DNA from 2 places in the Pectobacterium hainanensis genome. Region 2 is predicted to be linked to the other one. Evidence: predicted binding sites of a transcription regulator. Region 2 holds the regulator's gene; the other holds the start of a gene.

Region 1 (9,418 bases), on a different contig from region 2:
GTATGCTGGCGGGTTGGCGTTTACTGAAAGGGCAAGCCAAAATCATGGCTTCAATAGGCTGCGTGTTGTGCTGTGGGCTGCTCGTGATGATTGGTTGGAAATCGCTGTATGCGTTGATGATGTTGGCGCTGTTGTGGGCGTTTTTGCCTCGCAGAAAAACCGAACTGCTCTCCCATTAGTATTTTATTAAACGGTACCATCCCAGATGGTGGCACCGTTTAATCACGGCTAGTCGTTATCCGGTGTAACGGCCTTTTTTTCTGCGGTGGCTGACAATTTGTCCTCTAGTTCACCCAACCGTTGTTCCAACTGAGCGATTTTTTCGCGAGTGCGCAGCAATACCTGAGTTTGAATATCGAACTCTTCGCGATTGACGAGATCCAACCGGGTAAATTGGGCCTGTAGCACCTGTCGGATTTTTTTCTCCATATCATCGCCCAATTCCCGGATACCTTTTGGCATGGACTCATGCACTTGGCGGGCAATTTGCTCAATTTTCTTCGGGTCAATCATGGCGTTTTCCTGAAATGTTATGTCAGATGATCATGTTGGTAAGTGTAATGCTAGTCGAGTGTTGGATAAACTAAAACATCATTTTTGTGCTGTATCGCATTGTCGTTTTACCGTCACATTTCCTGTTCCTAATCAATTGCTCTGCTACTTCATTAGCGCTATAGTTACCTCGCTTATTCTCAGGGCGGGGTGTAATTCCCCACCGGCGGTAAACCAGTTGTATACGTTGTTGTACGCACGTATATGGATTGGAAGCCCGCGAGCGCTCATTGTCTGATTTGCTGGTAAACGGTATTTCAACATGAGGTCAGCAGATCCGGTGTAATTCCGGGGCCGACGGTTAAAGTCCGGATGGGAGAGAGTAACGGTATCTGTCGGGTATGAATGCCCGCTCGCGTTATTTTTGTTAACTATTACTATGCAACCAGTGGTAATGGTTACTCCTCAAGCTCGCCCTGATTCTGGTAATCCATAAATACATTGAGGTTTTTTTACCATGAATCAGACATTACTTTCTGAATTTGGCAATCCTACAGAACGTGTCGAACGTGCGCTTGACGCATTGCGTCAAGGTCGTGGTGTATTAGTGTTGGACGACGAAGATCGTGAAAATGAGGGTGACCTGATTTTTGCGGCCGAAAATATGACCGTGGAACAAATGGCGCTGACGATTCGCCATGGTAGCGGCATTGTTTGTCTGTGTCTGACCGAAGAACGCCGCCAGCAACTTGAGCTCCCCATGATGGTAGAGCATAACTCCAGCCCTTATCAGACGGGTTTTACGATTTCCATTGAAGCGGTAGAAGGCGTAACGACGGGGGTTTCTGCGGCCGATCGTATTACAACGATCCGTGCGGCGATTGCGGATGACGCGCGTCCGAGCGATCTGAATCATCCGGGGCACGTTTTCCCACTACGTGCGCGTCCTGGCGGCGTGTTAACTCGTGGCGGACATACTGAAGCTTCGGTTGATCTGGCTACGCTGGCAGGATTAAAACCAGCGGGTGTATTGTGTGAATTGACGAACGATGATGGCTCTATGGCCCATGCACCAGAAGTGGTGGCGTTCGCCAGACAACACAATATGACCGTGTTGACCATCGAGGATTTGGTGGCTTATCGTCGGGCAGCGGAACACAAAACCGCTTGATGCGTTTTTCCTGACGTGAAAAAAGGGGCGAATATTTCGCCCCTTTGTCGTGTTATGGCGTTTCTATTTTTTCCTCGCCAACATCGTGGCGAAGCGCAGTTTAATACGGTTACCGTTAACATCCGTTTTATGTAACTGACCGATATCTTCGTTGTATTTAAGAATTTCCCAACCGTCATAGTAGTTTTTCAGTTCATTCTCTTTGAATGTGAAAGAGAACGGCATCGGGCATGGATAATCCTCGGTCGACATCGCCGCGATAATCAGGTTGTAACCGCCGCTGTTTGTGCGTTCCTGCATATTTTTAATAATATGTGGGATGCGTTCGCGCTCCAGAAACATCAGCACCACGGTTGAGAGAATGAAATCGTATTGCTCTTTGATCTCAGCCAAATTGATATTATAGACACCCGCACGAATCCTCGTGAGGGCTTCACTGCTAATGATGTCATTCAGCGAGGCGATACTCTGTTCATTCTTATCACAGGCTGTAACGTCAAACCCCCGCAGGTTGAGATATAGTGAATTACGTCCGCCACCACAACCTAAATCCAGCGTTTTACCGGGATTGATATGCTGCATTGCCTCAATGACTTCGGAATGTGTACGCGTTAACCCGTATTTTTTGTGGTAAAAATCCTCTGGTTTACAGAAAAAGCTTAACTGACACTCGATATCGTCAGAAAAAGAGACAATACGGTGCCATGCCTGCGGTGCGACAAAGGGAGGCTGATTTTGCTCCGAAAAATAGAATGTCTCCTGAACGTCGCCTTCTTCGCTCAGCATTGCAAAAGTCATTTCACCGCGCAGTACGGTCAATTTGGCCCAGGTGCCTTCAGCCGTGTTGTGTTTTTCTTGAAACGCAGCGGGTAATGTTTGGCTATTCCACTGCGGCATCTTTTTATAACAAATGAGATCGTGCATCTTCACCTCGGTCTGGAAACGTCATGTTCGTATTCTATAAATCGTTGTTCAGGCTGACTAGTAAAAGTGTATTTAAAATGCATTATTTAATGATCAAGTCATTTAACCCGATTTTTATAACTGCCTGAGTAACGGAAAAGCCTCTTTCATGCGGTCGCCACCGACCACAAATGCCCGTAATCTCTGCCGATCGTCTAGTGCTCGGGCAACCATGCCTTGCTCATCCCACTCCTGTTGCCAGCGTAGCCCTTCAAGCAGGGTATTGCCCGCTAATTGTAAAGGAAATAATGGCGTTTTGATTTTAACCAGCATCGGCGGTAGTGTCAGACTATCGGAGGCGCCAAGCAGGTTTTTTGCGAGCGTTAGCGCGCTGAGTTGAATCGGTTGAAGAAAAGGCAGCAATCTCCCATTTATTTCTGCGCAATCGCCTAATGCATAGATGTGAGGAGCGGAGGTGCATAGCTGCGCATCGGTTTGGATACCTTTTTGCACGTTTATTCCCGCCGCGCTGGCAAGCTGGGTATTGGCTCGTAAACCGACAGCAGAAATCACTTCGTCGATGTTTATTCTACGGTTATCTGAAAACGTTGCCTGTACACCCGTGGTAGTACGCTCAAGCTGCTGTAATGACGTATTCAGCATCAGTGAAATACCTTGCTGTGTCAGCGTGTATTGCAAGCGAGCGCTAACTTCTGGTGGCATCAATGTGGGCAAAATACTGCTGGCACAATCGACCAATGTCACTTGTTTACCCGCGCGGCTAAAATCCATCGCCAGCTCGGTGCCGATAAGTCCAGCACCTAGCAATAACACCCGATTAGCCTGTTGTAACCGGTTTTCATTGTCCCGATATTCTTGCTGGCTATTAAGCGTCAGCATTAATTCATGACCGGGAATGGGCGGAATGCTGGCACTGGCACCTGTCGCGAAAACCAACTTATGGTAGTCGTGGTGCTGTGCGCCACACAGCACCTGTCGGGCAGAACGATTAACTGATGTCACGCAGGTATTTGCCAGTAGCGTTATCCGATTCTCTTCCGCAAACGCGGCGGCGCTCATTCTGGTCAGATCGTCAGCGCGTTGTTGCATGCTCATGACATGGCTTAAATCCGGCTTGTTATAGTCATCGCCACTATCGGCGGTGATCAGTTTGATCGGACAGTGCGCATCAAGCTTACGCAACTGTCTGATAAGTTGGCGAGCCGCGAATCCTGCACCAATAATGACGATATCTTTCATGGTTGCCGCCTCATTTCACCGGGTTGAACACGTCTTTCCCTAAGCCACATTCAGGGCAGAGAAACGTGTCTGGTACTTGTTCCCAAGGGGTATTGGGCGCGACGTCCTGCATCGGTTCGCCGATAGCCGGATCGTAAATCCACTGGCAAACGCTGCATTGCATACAGGTGCCTTCATTCTGTTGTGGTGCTGCCACTTCACTGCATCCACAGGCGGTTTCTGTTGTTGTGGATACAGGTTCGAGGGATGTCTGAACCACCGGAGAGACAGACACGCTCTGCTGTGTGGACGCGGTCGCAGCCTGACGATGACGAGTGGGGGCCTCATTCAACGGATGCAGTGCCCATTGGCGAGCAATTTCACGACCGTGTTCACGGCAAATCGCCAGTGCCGAGCCATCTGGACGCCATTTGGTTTTTAGCGCCAGCGTGGTCTCAAAACCCGCATCCATCAGTCGAGTCTGTATGCGATCGACAGCGCCGCCATTCCAACCATAGCTGCCGAATGCGGAAGCTTTTTTATTTTGGAAACGTAATCCGGTGATTTCTTCCAGCATGGCCGCCACTTTCGGCATCATCACGTTATTCATGGTGGATGAGCCAACCAGTACGCCTTTGGAACGGAACACCTGTGTCAGAATTTCATTTTTATCATGGCGAGAAACGTTGTAGATCTTCACCGCGACGGCAGGATCGACATCGTTAATCCCCTGTGCGATGGCATCGGCCATCATACGGGTATTGTTGGACATCGTATCGTAGAACAATGTGATACGGTCTTCCTGGTAGCTGTCGGCCCATTTCAGGTACAGGTGAATAATTTGCGCGGGATCGTCACGCCAGACGACGCCATGGGACGTCGCGACCATAGAAAGCGGTAGATTAAACCCCAGCACTTCATGAATTTTGGCCGTTACCAGACGACTGAATGGCGTCAGAATATTGGCAAAATAACGCTGACATTGCTCAAACAGTTCGGTTTGATCTACTTCGTCATTAAACAAGTGTTCATCGCAGTAATGTTGACCAAAGGCGTCATTGCTGAATAAAACGGCGTCTTCTGTCATATAGGTCATCATGCTGTCTGGCCAGTGCAACATGGGGGTTTCGATAAAAATCAGCTGTTTGCCGTTACCGATGTCGAGAGTGTCGCCCGTTTTCACCGTGCGGAAGTTCCATTCCGGGTGATGGTGGTGACCGGTGATGGAGTCAATGGCGTTGTGAGTACAATAGATCGGCGTATTGGGAATGCGAGCCATCAATTCACTCAGTGCGCCAGCGTGATCCTCTTCTGCGTGATTGATCACGATATAATCAATACTATTTAGATCGACTTCCGCCATCAGATTCTGAACAAACTCTCGGCTGAATTTATGATCGACGGTATCAATCAGTACGGTCTTCTCTTCGCGGATCAGGTAACTGTTATAGCTGCTCCCTTTTAGGGTCTTGTATTCTGTGCCGTGAAAATCCCGAACTTCCCAATCGCGCTGACCTACCCAGTGAATATTGTTCTTAACGTGAATCGCCATATTCTGAAACCTCAATCATGTTTAATCAAATATGCTGTAGAGATTGCAGAAACTGTGCCAATTATTATCTTATTGATTTTAAATAATATTAAAATTACCTATTGTTAAAATGACACTGTTTGAGTAATGTCTTAATGACACAGACTCTGTCATTAGGACACAACATGACGTTATCCATCAACGCACTGGCGCAGATCGCCATAGAATTACAAATGGGGATCTCTAATCAGGACCGTTTTCAGCAGTTGATCAACAGCTTGCGGCAATTGCTGCGTTGCGATGCGTCGGCGCTGTTGCGTTATGAGAACCAGTTATTTCGCCCGCTGGCAATCGATGGATTGGCATCCGATGTATTGGGACGTCGCTTCCTGCTATCGGAGCATCCCCGACTGGAGGCTATTGCACGCGCGGGGGATGTGGTGCGCTTTCCAGCGGATAGCCAGCTTCCCGATCCTTATGATGGACTTATCCCAAGTCAGGAAGAACTCAAAGTGCATGCCTGCGTCGGCCTGCCGTTGTTTGCCAATCAAAACCTTATCGGTGCTTTGACCGTCGATGGTATGGACCCGTTCCAGTTTGATCATTTCAGTGATGAAGAATTGCGATTGGTCGGGGCGATGGCGGCGGCAGCGCTTAGCAATGCGCTATTAATGGAGCGTCTGGAACGCCAATTACCTGCGCCAGTGCGTGGTGATAGTGTGGCAACAACCGAAACGGTTGACGAAATTATCGGCTTATCTGAACCGATGCAACGGTTGAAGAAGGAAGTGGATATTGTCGCAGGCTCCGATCTGAATGTGCTGATTATGGGAGAGACCGGTGTGGGAAAAGAGCTGGTGGCTCGGGCATTGCACCGAGGTTCCAGCCGTGCGGGTCATCCACTGGTTTACCTAAACTGTGCGGCATTGCCGGAGTCTGTCGCGGAAAGCGAGCTGTTTGGGCATGTCAAAGGCGCGTTTACTGGTGCGATCCATCATCGTACTGGCAAGTTTGAAATGGCTGATAACGGTACGTTGTTCCTTGATGAGATTGGCGAATTGTCACTGACGCTACAGGCAAAGTTGCTGCGTGTATTGCAGTACGGTGATTTGCAGCGAGTCGGTGACGACAGTAGCCTAAAAGTGGATGTCAGAGTGTTGGCGGCGACCAACCGCGATCTACGACAGGCCGTGTTGGATGGCGCTTTTCGTGCCGATCTCTTTCATCGTTTAAGTGTTTTCCCGCTTTCTGTTCCGCCATTGCGCGAACGTCGTCAGGATATTGCATTGTTGGTTGGGTTCTTCTGTGAACGCAGCCGTGCTCAGTTGGCGTTGAATCGTCTGGCGTTGACGAAAGAAGCGATAGCGTTGCTGGAACAGTATGACTGGCCTGGTAATGTGCGAGAACTGGAACATGCTATTTATCGTGCCACCGTGTTGGCTCGGGCGGGGCAAGAAACGGGGGAGATTTTATTACGATCAGAACATTTCAACCTCGATATGCCCACTCAATCCGTTCGTCCTACGATTGATTCATTGGTGACTGAATCCGCTCCATCTTATGGGGTTAGCGGTGGGTTGCGAGCAGCAACTGATGCATATCAACGTCAGATAATTCAACAGGCTTTGGTGAGATATCAAGGTAACTGGTCTTCATGCGCAAGAGCATTGGAGATGGATAGTGGGAATTTGCATCGTCTGGCGAAACGATTGGGACTGAAATAAATAACTCCCCCAGATGGGGGAGTTTAGGCAGGCTTGTCAGTAACGTGTTATGCACATTTTGTGCATTTAGTGTTTTGAATAACCTGAAGGAAATCATTCCCTTTGTCATCAACCAGAATAAAGGCAGGGAAGTCTTCAACTTCGATTTTCCAGATGGCTTCCATACCTAGTTCCGGATATTCCAGACAGGTCAGGCTCTTGATGCTGTTTTGCGCCAGAATAGCTGCCGGACCGCCGATACTGCCCAGATAGAAACCGCCGTGTTTCTTACAGGCATCCGTTACCTGCTGACTACGATTGCCCTTGGCTAACATGATCATGCTACCGCCATTGGATTGCAGCAAATCGACGTAAGAATCCATACGACCAGCCGTTGTCGGGCCTAATGAGCCAGAAGCATAGCCTGCTGGCGTTTTTGCCGGGCCGGCGTAATAAATCGGATGATCTTTGATGTACTGCGGCAGTCCTTCACCGTTATCCAGTCGTTCTTTCAGTTTGGCATGGGCAATGTCACGACCCACGATGATGGTACCGGTCAAAGAGAGACGCGTTAATACCGGGTACTGAGACAACGTTTTCAGAATCTCGGCCATCGGACGGTTCAGGTCAATCTTAACCGCATCGCCTTCTCCCGCTTCGCGTAAATGTTCAGGAATATATTTACCCGGATTTTGTTCTAGCTGTTCCAGCCAGACGCCTTTGCGGTTAATTTTACCTTTGATATTACGGTCAGCCGAGCAGGAAACCCCCATGCCGACAGGGCAGGACGCGCCGTGGCGCGGCAGACGGATAATGCGTACATCGTGAGCAAAATACTTGCCGCCAAATTGCGCACCTAGCCCCAGATCGCGAGCGGCTTCCAGAATTTCCTGTTCCAGCGCGACATCACGGAAGGCCTGACCGTGTTCATTTCCTTCGGTTGGCAGCGCGTCATAGTATTTGGTCGAGGCCAGTTTCACGGTTTTGAGCGTGGCTTCTGCCGAGGTTCCGCCGATCACGAAGGCGATGTGGTACGGAGGACAAGCCGCTGTTCCCAGTGAGCGCATTTTTTCGATCAGGAAGCTTTTCAGTTTTCCTGGCGTCAGCAGCGCTTTGGTTTCCTGATACAGGTAGGTTTTGTTCGCTGAACCGCCACCTTTGGTGACGAACAGGAATTTATAATCCTCGCCTTCGGTACTGTAGAGATCGATCTGGGCCGGCAGGTTCGTGCCGGTATTCACCTCTTTATACATATCCAGCGCGGCATTCTGCGAATAGCGCAGGTTATCTTCGATAAAGGTGTTATATACGCCGCGAGACAGGGCTTCGGCATCATTGCTGTCAGTCCAGACACGCTGGCCTTTTTTACCAACGATGAGTGCGGTACCGGTATCCTGACACGTTGGCAGAATGCCTTTAGCGGCAATTTCAGAATTGCGCAGAAATTGCAGGGCGACATATTTGTCGTTTTCGCTGGCTTGTGGATCGTGGAGAATGTCGGCGACTTGCTGTTGGTGGGCTGGGCGAAGCATAAAGGATGCATCATGGAAGGCTTGTTGTGACAGGAGGGTAAGGGCCTCCGGTTCAATTTTGAGAATATCTTTGCCTTCAAATTGTGTTACAGAAACGAAATCACTGCTTAGTAGACGATATTCAGTCTTGTCTTCTCCCAAAGGAAAAGGCTCTTGGTAATGAAAGGGTTTATTCGACATATTTTCTCACCCGCGTTCGTATTATAAGTAGGTTGGTATCTTGTGTAATTAAATTTTCTATTAATGGTTTTTGTATCAGGCTGAACATCTATCTCGCGAGAATAACTAGATGTGTGATGCTCAAGACAATAACGTTTTGCCCTACCACCTGATTATCTAAAATGTAGCCACTATAATAGTATGGTTTTATGGCAGGGGGTACCACTTTGGTACATCACATAATTGACAATAAATAGCGTGATTATCTTTGTGTTATTGTTAGCATAAGAAAAAGTAAAAGCATTGTGATTAAATAGGTTTATATATCAACATGATGAATGTTATTTAACTTAATTAAGTTAAATAATTAAATTAATAATGCTATTTAAAAATAATAACCATTCAATTAATTCTGTTATTTTTTTAAAACAGAGGTGTAAGGCGAAAATAATATAAGCAATGGCGAGCGACTCGTACTCGAAATAATTTCAGTAGCGGGAAAAGAACGTCAATGCATTTTTGAACCGCTGCTTGTGCTGGCTACGAAATTGCAACGTTGCGAGCATGGCCAAAGCACTGACAACTTGAAGTATGACGGGTATATTCCTCTTCCCGTTCCACTTATTTCACCACATTACGTTTGGTGTGATTTTGCTAACGCAATCGCTGCGCTGATGGCCGCTCGCGC
Region 2 (9,418 bases):
GATTTTCCTGGAAGGATAATATAGGCCCATCTTCATAGTCCATTGAGTAATAGATAAAATCGCCGCTTCCTGCTGATATCCAGTCAGTTAGCTCTTTAGCTAACTCAAGTAATAAAATACCGGATTCGTTAAAAAATACGTCATCATTTATTTCTATTAGTAAGTGGCCTTCTATTTCTGATAATAGTTTCGGTCCAGAATGACGAGAGCGGATAATTATGCTATTAAAATAAATTTTTATTTTTTGTTTGTCGTAAAAGTATTCCATATTTTTCAATTAGTCCATCGAAACTAACGTTTCGCGTTGTGAAATACGTTAAGTTTTTTCCTGAAATTTAAATTAATTAGAGTGGAAAGTCACTGTCACAAATAATTTCAGCTAAATATCCATGATTTCTAAATGCATCTAATATCCTCTTTGATAAATTTCTTTGATATTCCATATCTGTTTCAGTAATAGGAAATATAGATATTTCATACTGATAGAACATCCACCCATCTTCATCATAGAGTTTGTTATTATCATGCTCAAAATTCTTCTCTAAGACCAACCTGTTTTTATCCTCTAAAAAGGAAAGTGCAGTACTTCTTGTTAAATGAGGTAATATTTCACCCATAAGATTTACGGTTTCTAAGGCACTACGCCCTGTATTGACTGCAATCGAAAATCTTGTATCTATCTCGTGCTTTTTTTTCATAATAAGTTGTGTTTTTTCTTGGTTTTTCCAAATGGTACGGATTTTGACGTTAGAGATATATTTCACAGGAATCATCATCATTTTAATAATTCAATCAATTTTAAAATGTTTTGATATTCATTGTTATGAAAGTATCCATTCGCCAAATAACCACAAAAATTTCTATGTAGATTCTCCAACTCAGCGTTATTTAAGGTTTTACTTTGTAACACCCGCACCGCTGATTTATAAAAATCAATATGCTGAACGTGACTATTATTTTCTGCATCAATGATGAGATCGGTTAATATATCGATAGCATTATTTATTTTCATAATAGACTCATTCGTTGATTCTATCAGTTATCTGATCCCTTTTCCCCTCAGACACGCTACCGCCACGCTGTGACTTGCCAGTCTGCCTGTGTGACATCATAGCAGCGTCAACCGCCGCTGACATTAGCCATTTGGGTTTTTGGAGACGTATGCATCGCTTTTCATCTTGCTTGAGCGAAAACGATGCAGATTGCGAAATAAATAACGGATAAAATAGGATCGAAAGGATGATTAGAACACTTTCAGCTTTTTATTCGATCATAACTTTATTTTTTACCTTTAGACTTTATTTTTCCATACAGGTAACTGGCTGAAATTAACTTGTCTATAAGTTCGGCGTCATCTGGCCAATCTAAAGCGAATCGGGGGTATCCGGGTTTATAAATACTCGGGTCCATGATTTTTATCATTTGTTTTAACTCTAATGCTGTTTTGTTTAAAAAACTTATAGATAACGGTGCTGGTTGATTATTTTTATGTAACTCAAGCGCATCATAAACAGCATCTAAAGTCTCTTTTAAAACTATCTCGACAGATTGACTCATAGCAAAGAGTATCCATATTTTGATTGAGGTAAAATTTTTCTCTACTAAATCGATATACCCTAAATAATTCAAGTTTCAGGAAGGCGGCAAGCGAAGGAATCCCGATGAGCTTACTTGAGTAAGTGATTCGGGTGACTGAACGCAGCCAACGCACATGCAACTTGAAGTATGACGGGTATAGGCCTATTTAACTAGAAGAATAGCACTTCTTATTAATCATTGCTTTCAGTGTCTCTTAATATTTTCTTAAACACTTTCTTTAGGCTTACGCCCATTCCTGAGATAGACACCCCATAGTTTGCAAAATCACGAGCGACATCTATATTATTTTTTAAAATATGGTAATACATACACATTGATATTAATCTAACCGGCGTCACTCCATTTAATGGAGTAGCAATATTTTTCTCTTTAATGTTATCAATGCTAAGAAGGGAAAAAACATCGTCAATAGAACTAAAAAAATCAAAAAAAGTTCGAGACTTTTCTTCTATCTCATTAATAATGAAAGAAATATCATCTGGTGAGTCCAGCAATGCAATACTCAGGGGTTTATTTGTAGACAGTCGGCTACGGATATAACAATCAATTTCTTTTTTAGGATAAGGGCGATGGTCTAACTGATCAAACATAGGATGAACACCTAAATTGATAAATAAAACGTCGCCTGTCGTTTTTATTTGAAAATTGACACAATTTATAAAACCATTGTTTTCTCTAAAAAAATCAGCATGACTTTCTCTAGAAAATCCATTTGAAATAAAAGATGATGTTATTAATTGAGTATTCATTCTGTTACCTATCAGTCCTTGTTTTCGTCACCCTTCTGTTCCTTGCAGGAGCGCCTATCATTTTATTTGAGATGTCGCATGATTGGGCGATTATTCTTCATCAAAACCGGCCTCAAACAGTTGGATCACCGCTGCCAGCGCTTTTATTTCGTCGGGCCCAGTAGCCTCTACTTCAAGGTATTTTCCTTTGGCCGAGTCGAGCATCAACATGGCAATGACGCTACTGGCTTCGGCCTCCGTGCCGCTATCGTTACGCAAAATCACCTCAGCGTTAAAACTCTGCACCAGCTCAAACAATTTCATGGCGGGTCTGGCATGCATGCCGAGTTTATTTTTTATTTCAACCGTTTGTCGGACCGTCATAGGCTATCCGATATCATGGTTTACGTTTTTCCAGCGTACGATGCCGAGATTGAACGTTTTTGCCGCGTGAGCGGAAGTAGTCCGCCAGTTGCTCTGCAACATAAACGGAGCGGTGCTTGCCACCGGTACAACCAATCGCCACGGTCAGATAGCTGCGATTATTGGTCTCCAGCATGGGGAGCCATAGTTCCAGATAACTGCGTGTCTGATAGATGAAATTATGAACTTCAGTGTGTCGATCGAGGAAGGCGGCGACAGGTTTATCCAGGCCCGTCATGGGGCGGAGTTTAGGATCCCAGTGTGGGTTAGGTAAAAAACGCACATCAAACACATAGTCGGCATCAATGGGAATACCATGCTTATAGCCGAAAGATTCAAAGACCATCGTCAGTTCTCGTTCCCGCTTGCCTAGCAGACGGGTACGTAGCATCTCAGCCAATTCATGTACTGACATTTCAGACGTATCAATGATCAAATCGGCCCGTGAGCGTAATGGCTCAAGCAGATCGCTTTCTTCATCAATTGCGCTTTCCAGTGATAGATTTCTACTGGATAGCGGGTGCAGTCGACGGGTGTCACTATAGCGGCGGATCAGTGTATTGCGATCGGCATCAAGGAATAATAACTGAGGTGAAAAACTTTGTGGCAGCTGCGCCATGGCATGTTCAAACACCTCTGGCGATTCTGGCATGTTGCGCACATCAATACTGACCGCTGCGGAGATATTGCGTGTTGCCAGCGTGCTAGCCAATTCTGGTAACAAGACCACTGGCAGGTTATCTACGCAGTAGAACCCCATATCTTCCAGCGCGCGCAGAGCGACGGATTTCCCTGACCCTGAGCGACCACTGACAATCATCAGTACCATCTGACGACTCCCCCCTGACCATGTGATGGTATGACCACCTTGTCATTGTTTTTATCATACGTTGCCAGAAAATGAACGATGAGCATTCGAGGCATAAAAATGCTGTGATTCCCGACCTCTATGCTTACCACAGGGTTAACCCGCTTCCGTCATAATCTGATACAACTCTTCATCGCTTTGCGCTGCACGTAGACGCCGACAAACGGTTTTATCTGCCAGCCGTTTGGCAATAAGCGACAGCGTATGTAAGTGCGTTTTACATTGTTCTGCTGGAACCAGCAAGGCAAAAAGCAAATCAACCGCTTGATTGTCAATGGCATCGAAAGCGATTGGCTGTTCTAGCTGGATAAATACACCGATTGCCTCCAGCGCGTTATCGTCCTCCAGCTTACCGTGGGGGATAGCAATACCGTTGCCAATGCCTGTGCTGCCCATCCGTTCGCGGGTAAGAATGGCATCAAAAATAATCTGTGAAGGGAGATTTAGCTGTTTGGCAGCCAGTTCACTGATAATCTCCAGCGCCCTTTTTTTACTTTGGCAATGGACGGTACTTCGGGTGCACTCTGGACGTAACACGGTGCTGAGTTGCAAATCAGGAACATTGTTCATTTTATATTCACTTAACGACACTTTCACTTCCGGTAAGCCCAGCCCGTAGTAAGATCTATGGGCTGGGGCAGTTCTTTCGCTACGCGATGGAGCAAAAGAAAAATTAGTGCTGTTTTAGCTTATCCTTATGCTTATTGAGCTGGCGGGCCAGTTTATCGATCAGCAAATCGATCGCGGCGTACATATCTTCCGCTTCTGATGTGGCATGCAACTCTCCACCGTTGACGTGGAGAGTGGCGTCAGCGATTTGCTGCACTTTCTCCACTTTCAGTACCACATTGACCTGATTGATACGGTCAAAATATTGCTCTAACTTGGCAAACTTGGTATTGACGAAATCGCGTAAAGGCTCGGTAATTTCGATGTGATGTCCGGTGATGTTGAGCTGCATAGTGTCTTCCTTCTCTGTTGAGATCAAACCAACTGTTTACGTTGGTTTGATGGTGGGATAGATAAAGACTCTCGGTATTTTGCCACGGTACGCCGTGCCACAATGATGCCTTGTTCCGCGAGCAATGTTGTTAATTTGCTGTCGCTTAAAGGCTTGGCGGGGTTTTCTGCGGCGACTAATTTCTTGACCAATGCTCGAATAGCCGTTGACGAAGCTTCACCTCCGCTATCGGTATTAACATGGCTGGAAAAGAAATATTTTAGTTCAAAAATGCCGCGTGGGCTGTGCAGAAACTTTTGTGTTGTCACCCGGGAGATGGTGGATTCATGCATATCCACGACCTGAGCGATATCTGCCAGCACCATCGGTTTCATGAATTCTTCACCCTGTTCGAAAAAGTCCTGCTGCTGTTCGACAATACAGCGGGTGACTTTGAGCAGGGTGTCATTACGGCTCTCCAGGCTTTTGATTAGCCAGCGCGCTTCCTGCAAATGGCTGCGGATAAACTGACCATCGCTATCGCTGCGGACACTGCTGCCCAACGCAGCATATTGCTGATTAATTTGCAGCCTAGGGACGCTATCCGTATTTAATTCAACCACCCAATGTCCCTGATGCTTGCGAACCAGTACATCAGGGATAACATATTCGGACTCACCCGTGTTGATAGATTGGCCGGGGCGGGGATCGAGGGATTGAATCAGCGTCAGCGCTTCTTTCAGCACCTCTTCTTTCAGGCGCGTTGAGCGAATCAGGCTGCGGAAATCATGGTTTGCCAGCAGATCAAGGTATTCGCTGACGATGAGCGTTGCTTCAGTGAGCCGGGGCGTGTCTGAGGAGAACTGGGATAGCTGTACCAGCAGGCAATCTCGTAGGTCGCGGGCGGCGACGCCCACAGGGTCGAAGCGTTGTACTCGTTTAAGTACGGCTTCCACCTCATCGAGGGTGACGTTTTCATCACCGATACTATCCAGAATATCTTCCAACGGCACGGTGAGATAGCCGGTATTGTCCACCGCATCGACGATGGATGTCGCAATGGCGGTATCCGTCTCTGAAAACGGCGTCAACTCCACTTGCCACATCAAGTAGTCCTGAAGGGTTTGTGTCGTTTCCCCCTGATAAATGGGCAATTCCTCATCGCGATAATCTGTGCCGGTGCCGGATGGCGTACCTGCGGAATAGATTTCATCCCAGGTGGCATCCAGTGGTAATTCTTCCGGCATCTCTTTTTGCTCTAACGCTTCACCCGTATCCAGCGAATCGCTGTCGGCGGTATCGAATGCTTCTATTTCTTCGTGATTGTCCGTTTGTTCCAGCAACGGGTTGCTTTCCAGCGCCAATTGAATTTCTTGTTGCAGTTCAAGCGTGGACAGTTGCAACAGGCGGATTGCCTGCTGTAGCTGTGGCGTCATGGCCAGTTGCTGGCTAAGCCTGAGTTGCAAACCTTGCTTCATAAGTGGTGCTAACGTCCCTATATTGGTTCAATGATGAGAATGAATTGAAAACACTACACTATCAGAGTCGGAAGCCTTCGCCCAGATAGACGCGTTTTACCTGCTCATCGGCGAGTATTTCGGTCGGAGAACCATGGGCAATCAATTGTCCCTGACTCACGATGTAGGCGCGTTCACAAACATCTAATGTTTCGCGCACGTTATGGTCGGTAATTAATACGCCGAGTCCGCTGTCTCGCAGATGCTCAATGATCTTTTTGATGTCAATCACTGAGATGGGGTCAACACCGGCAAAGGGTTCATCCAGCAGGATGAATTTAGGGTTCGCTGCTAGTGCTCGTGCGATTTCCACCCGACGCCGCTCACCACCGGAGAGTGATTGTCCCAGACTATCGCGTAAGTGAATAATATGGAATTCTTCCATTAGTTCATTTGCACGGTCTTCCTGCTGTTCAGGGGTGAGATCTTTACGGATCTGCAAAACGGCCATCAGGTTGTCATAAACGCTTAATCGACGGAATATTGACGCTTCTTGCGGTAGATAACCAATACCGCGCAAGGCGCGATCGTGCAAAGGCAGTAGGCTGATGTCCTCGTCATCAATCACAATTCGTCCGTCATCACGCTGAACGATGCCTACGACCATGTAAAACGTGGTGGTCTTACCGGCCCCGTTCGGCCCTAGCAGGCCGACAATCTCGCCTGAATTAACGGTGAGACTCACGTTTTCCACGACCTTGCGGCCTTTATACGCCTTGGCCAGATTTTCTGCGATTAATGTTGCCATAAGTTATTCAGTGACTCGTGGTTGCGGTTTCTGAGAGGTGGTCGTCGTGTTCTTGTTCCCTTTTTCCTGAAGTTGGGAAGGAACCAATACCGTCGTAACACGTTTACCTTTATCGCTGAAGGCTTCCATCTGTTGTTGTTTCACCAGATAAGTGATGCGGTCGCCTTTTACATTACTGTCCATCTGTTCCAAATAAGCATTGCCCGTCAGAACCAGAAGGTCGCTGGCGAGCTCATAACGTACTTTTTGGGCTCGGCCTTTTACCGGCTTGCCGTTATCCTGCATTTGGTAGAACGTCACGGGATTACCGTAACCTTCTACGACCTCTTTACCCTGTGCGCCTTGAGGACGAATAACGACGACTTTGTCAGCCTTGACTTCAATAGTGCCCTGTTTGACCACGACATTACCGGTAAACGTCACGGTGTTGCTTTGCATGTCCAGCGATTGCTGCGCGGAGTCAATGTGAATCGGCTGGTTACTATCTCCGGTAACGGCCAGCGCAGAAACGCTGATGGCTAACAGCGAGCTGGCGATCAGGGTATTTTGCATCAGATTATTGGTTTTGGATTTCATAAGAGGTTTTTACCTTTTCGATCAACTCGGCTGTCTTGTTGCGTAGATTGCCACGCATTTTCATCCCGTTGGAAGTAAAGCTGGCACCGTATAGGGTCACTTCATCATCGGAAGAGACGTCCTGAGTCACCAGATTTACCTGGGCATTGTTTGTTTTTATTCTCTCCAACTGTGAGTCATTTGTCAGGCTATTGACCTCAACATGACCATACAGATAGAGCATTTTGTCTTTTGTCAGCTTGGCGCGATCCGCGCGTACTGACCAGGTTGCCGTACCTTGCTCGTTAAATAATGTCGCCACTGGCGTCGTAAACCAGCTCAGTTGCTCATCATTAAAATATTCTGCCTTATCCGAAATCAGACGGTAACTCAGCTTTCCGGTGGGGCTATAAACCAGCGTGGTGGTTTTCTCGCTGGTATATACCGGTACGGCCGGGTCCGGAGTATCAATGGGTGCCGTCGTTTCGTTATCCGCTATATTCCAGCCAATCAGAATGAGCGCCAGCAATGCTAGCAACGCGGTCAACCAACGTCTGGTTTTACTCATATTGACAACCCTTTGGCATGCTCCAGCTTATCCTGTGAGAACAGAATTAAATCGCAAAGTTCACGTACGGCACCGCGTCCACCCGCGATACGCGTAACGTAATCGGCACGCGGTAATAACAGAGGGTGCGCGTCGGCTACGGCAACGCTCAAACCGACTTGTGCCATCACCGGCCAATCGATCAGGTCATCACCGATATAAGCAACCTGATTGGCGGGGACAGACAGTTTATCCAACAGATCGTTGAAGGCCAAAACCTTATCGGATTGACCCTGATAAAGATGGGTAATGCCTAATGTTTTACACCGATCCTGCAAGAGCTTGGCCGATCGTCCGGTAATGATCGCAACCTCGATACCGGATGTCAGTAGACAACGAATGCCATAGCCGTCGCGTACATTAAACGCTTTCAACTCTTCACCGTGATTACCCATATAAATCAGGCCATCAGACATGACGCCGTCAACATCACAGATTAACAGGCGAATTTCACGGGCTTTATCCAGTACCTGTTGATCGACAGGTCCATAACAGGTATCGGTTTGTGCCCCGACTTCACTCATTGGCGTTTATCCTTGCTTCACAGTTTTTGCTTCACTCGTGTCGGTTTTTTTCGACACGTTAACGTGTCGTTTGCCACGGCGTCTTACACCACACCAGCACGTAGCATATCGTGCATATGGACAATTCCCACCAGACGATCGTTCTCTGCCACTAAAAGCGCGGTAATGTGGCGTGATTGCATCAGGTTCAGCGCGTCAACCGCGAGTGTCTGTGGTGTAACCCGAATGCCGCCAGCGGTCATCACATCAACAATGCGGGCGCTGTTCAAGTCAATATTCATGTCGAAAATACGGCGTAGATCACCATCGGTGAAGATGCCTTGAATTTTCATATCTGATTCGCAGATTACCGTCATACCCAGATTTTTGCGCGTGATTTCTACCAGTGCGTCGCGTAGCGAGGCATCGTGTGGCACGTGCGGAATCTCATCGCCCGAATGCATGATATCGCTGACGCGTAGCAAAAGTTTGCGGCCCAGTGCGCCACCGGGATGTGAGAGGGCAAAATCTTCGGCGGTAAACCCACGCGCTTGCAATAATGCCACGGCGAGTGCATCGCCCATCACCAGTGTCGCTGTGGTGCTGCTGGTGGGGGCTAACCCCAATGGGCAGGCTTCTTGTGGAACATGGACGCATAAATGGATGTCTGCCGCTTTTCCCATCGTGCTTTCAGGATTTCCCGTCATGCAAATCAGGAAAATTTTCTGGCGTTTCAACACGGGAATTAATGACAGGATTTCGTGGGATTCGCCTGAGTTGGAAATGGCGATGACAATGTCATGCGGTGTGACCATCCCTAAATCACCGTGGCTGGCCTCTCCGGGATGCACAAAAAAAGCGGGAGTGCCAGTGCTGGCAAATGTGGCTGCCATTTTGCAGCCGATATGCCCGGATTTTCCCATCCCCATG

What was found. The regulator sigma-54, encoded in region 2, starts transcription at its own class of promoters, with help from an activator protein. The targets are predictions, from matches to a motif close to GTTGGCACANNTTTCGCTNT.
Region 1: a site for sigma-54 is predicted at 5,400-5,419, ahead of norV (anaerobic nitric oxide reductase flavorubredoxin). Genes of this name have one in related genera too.

What each region holds. Positions count from the first base shown of each region.
Region 1 covers NZ_JBJYIN010000016.1:64,499-73,916, forward strand. Annotated here, with positions in the region: gene yjeH (L-methionine/branched-chain amino acid transporter) at 1-179, shown strand, start outside; gene ubiK (ubiquinone biosynthesis accessory factor UbiK) at 229-513, opposite strand; FMN riboswitch at 685-880, shown strand; gene ribB (3,4-dihydroxy-2-butanone-4-phosphate synthase) at 1,010-1,663, shown strand; gene tehB (SAM-dependent methyltransferase TehB) at 1,727-2,587, opposite strand; gene norW (NADH:flavorubredoxin reductase NorW) at 2,702-3,826, opposite strand; gene norV (anaerobic nitric oxide reductase flavorubredoxin) at 3,837-5,357, opposite strand; gene norR (nitric oxide reductase transcriptional regulator NorR) at 5,522-7,060, shown strand; gene fumA (class I fumarate hydratase FumA) at 7,108-8,751, opposite strand; gene ACKPVM_RS15890 (helix-hairpin-helix domain-containing protein) at 9,365-9,418, opposite strand, start outside.
Region 2 covers NZ_JBJYIN010000009.1:47,365-56,782, forward strand. Annotated here, with positions in the region: gene ACKPVM_RS10935 (DUF7878 domain-containing protein) at 1-268, opposite strand, end outside; gene ACKPVM_RS10940 (hypothetical protein) at 345-779, opposite strand; gene ACKPVM_RS10945 (hypothetical protein) at 776-1,012, opposite strand; gene ACKPVM_RS10950 (hypothetical protein) at 1,279-1,557, opposite strand; gene ACKPVM_RS10955 (DUF4304 domain-containing protein) at 1,770-2,348, opposite strand; gene npr (PTS phosphocarrier protein NPr) at 2,439-2,711, opposite strand; gene rapZ (RNase adapter RapZ) at 2,725-3,579, opposite strand; gene ptsN (PTS IIA-like nitrogen regulatory protein PtsN) at 3,715-4,188, opposite strand; gene hpf (ribosome hibernation promoting factor) at 4,292-4,579, opposite strand; gene rpoN (RNA polymerase factor sigma-54) at 4,603-6,036, opposite strand; gene lptB (LPS export ABC transporter ATP-binding protein) at 6,098-6,823, opposite strand; gene lptA (lipopolysaccharide ABC transporter substrate-binding protein LptA) at 6,827-7,399, opposite strand; gene lptC (LPS export ABC transporter periplasmic protein LptC) at 7,380-7,946, opposite strand; gene kdsC (3-deoxy-manno-octulosonate-8-phosphatase KdsC) at 7,943-8,509, opposite strand; gene kdsD (arabinose-5-phosphate isomerase KdsD) at 8,593-9,418, opposite strand, start outside.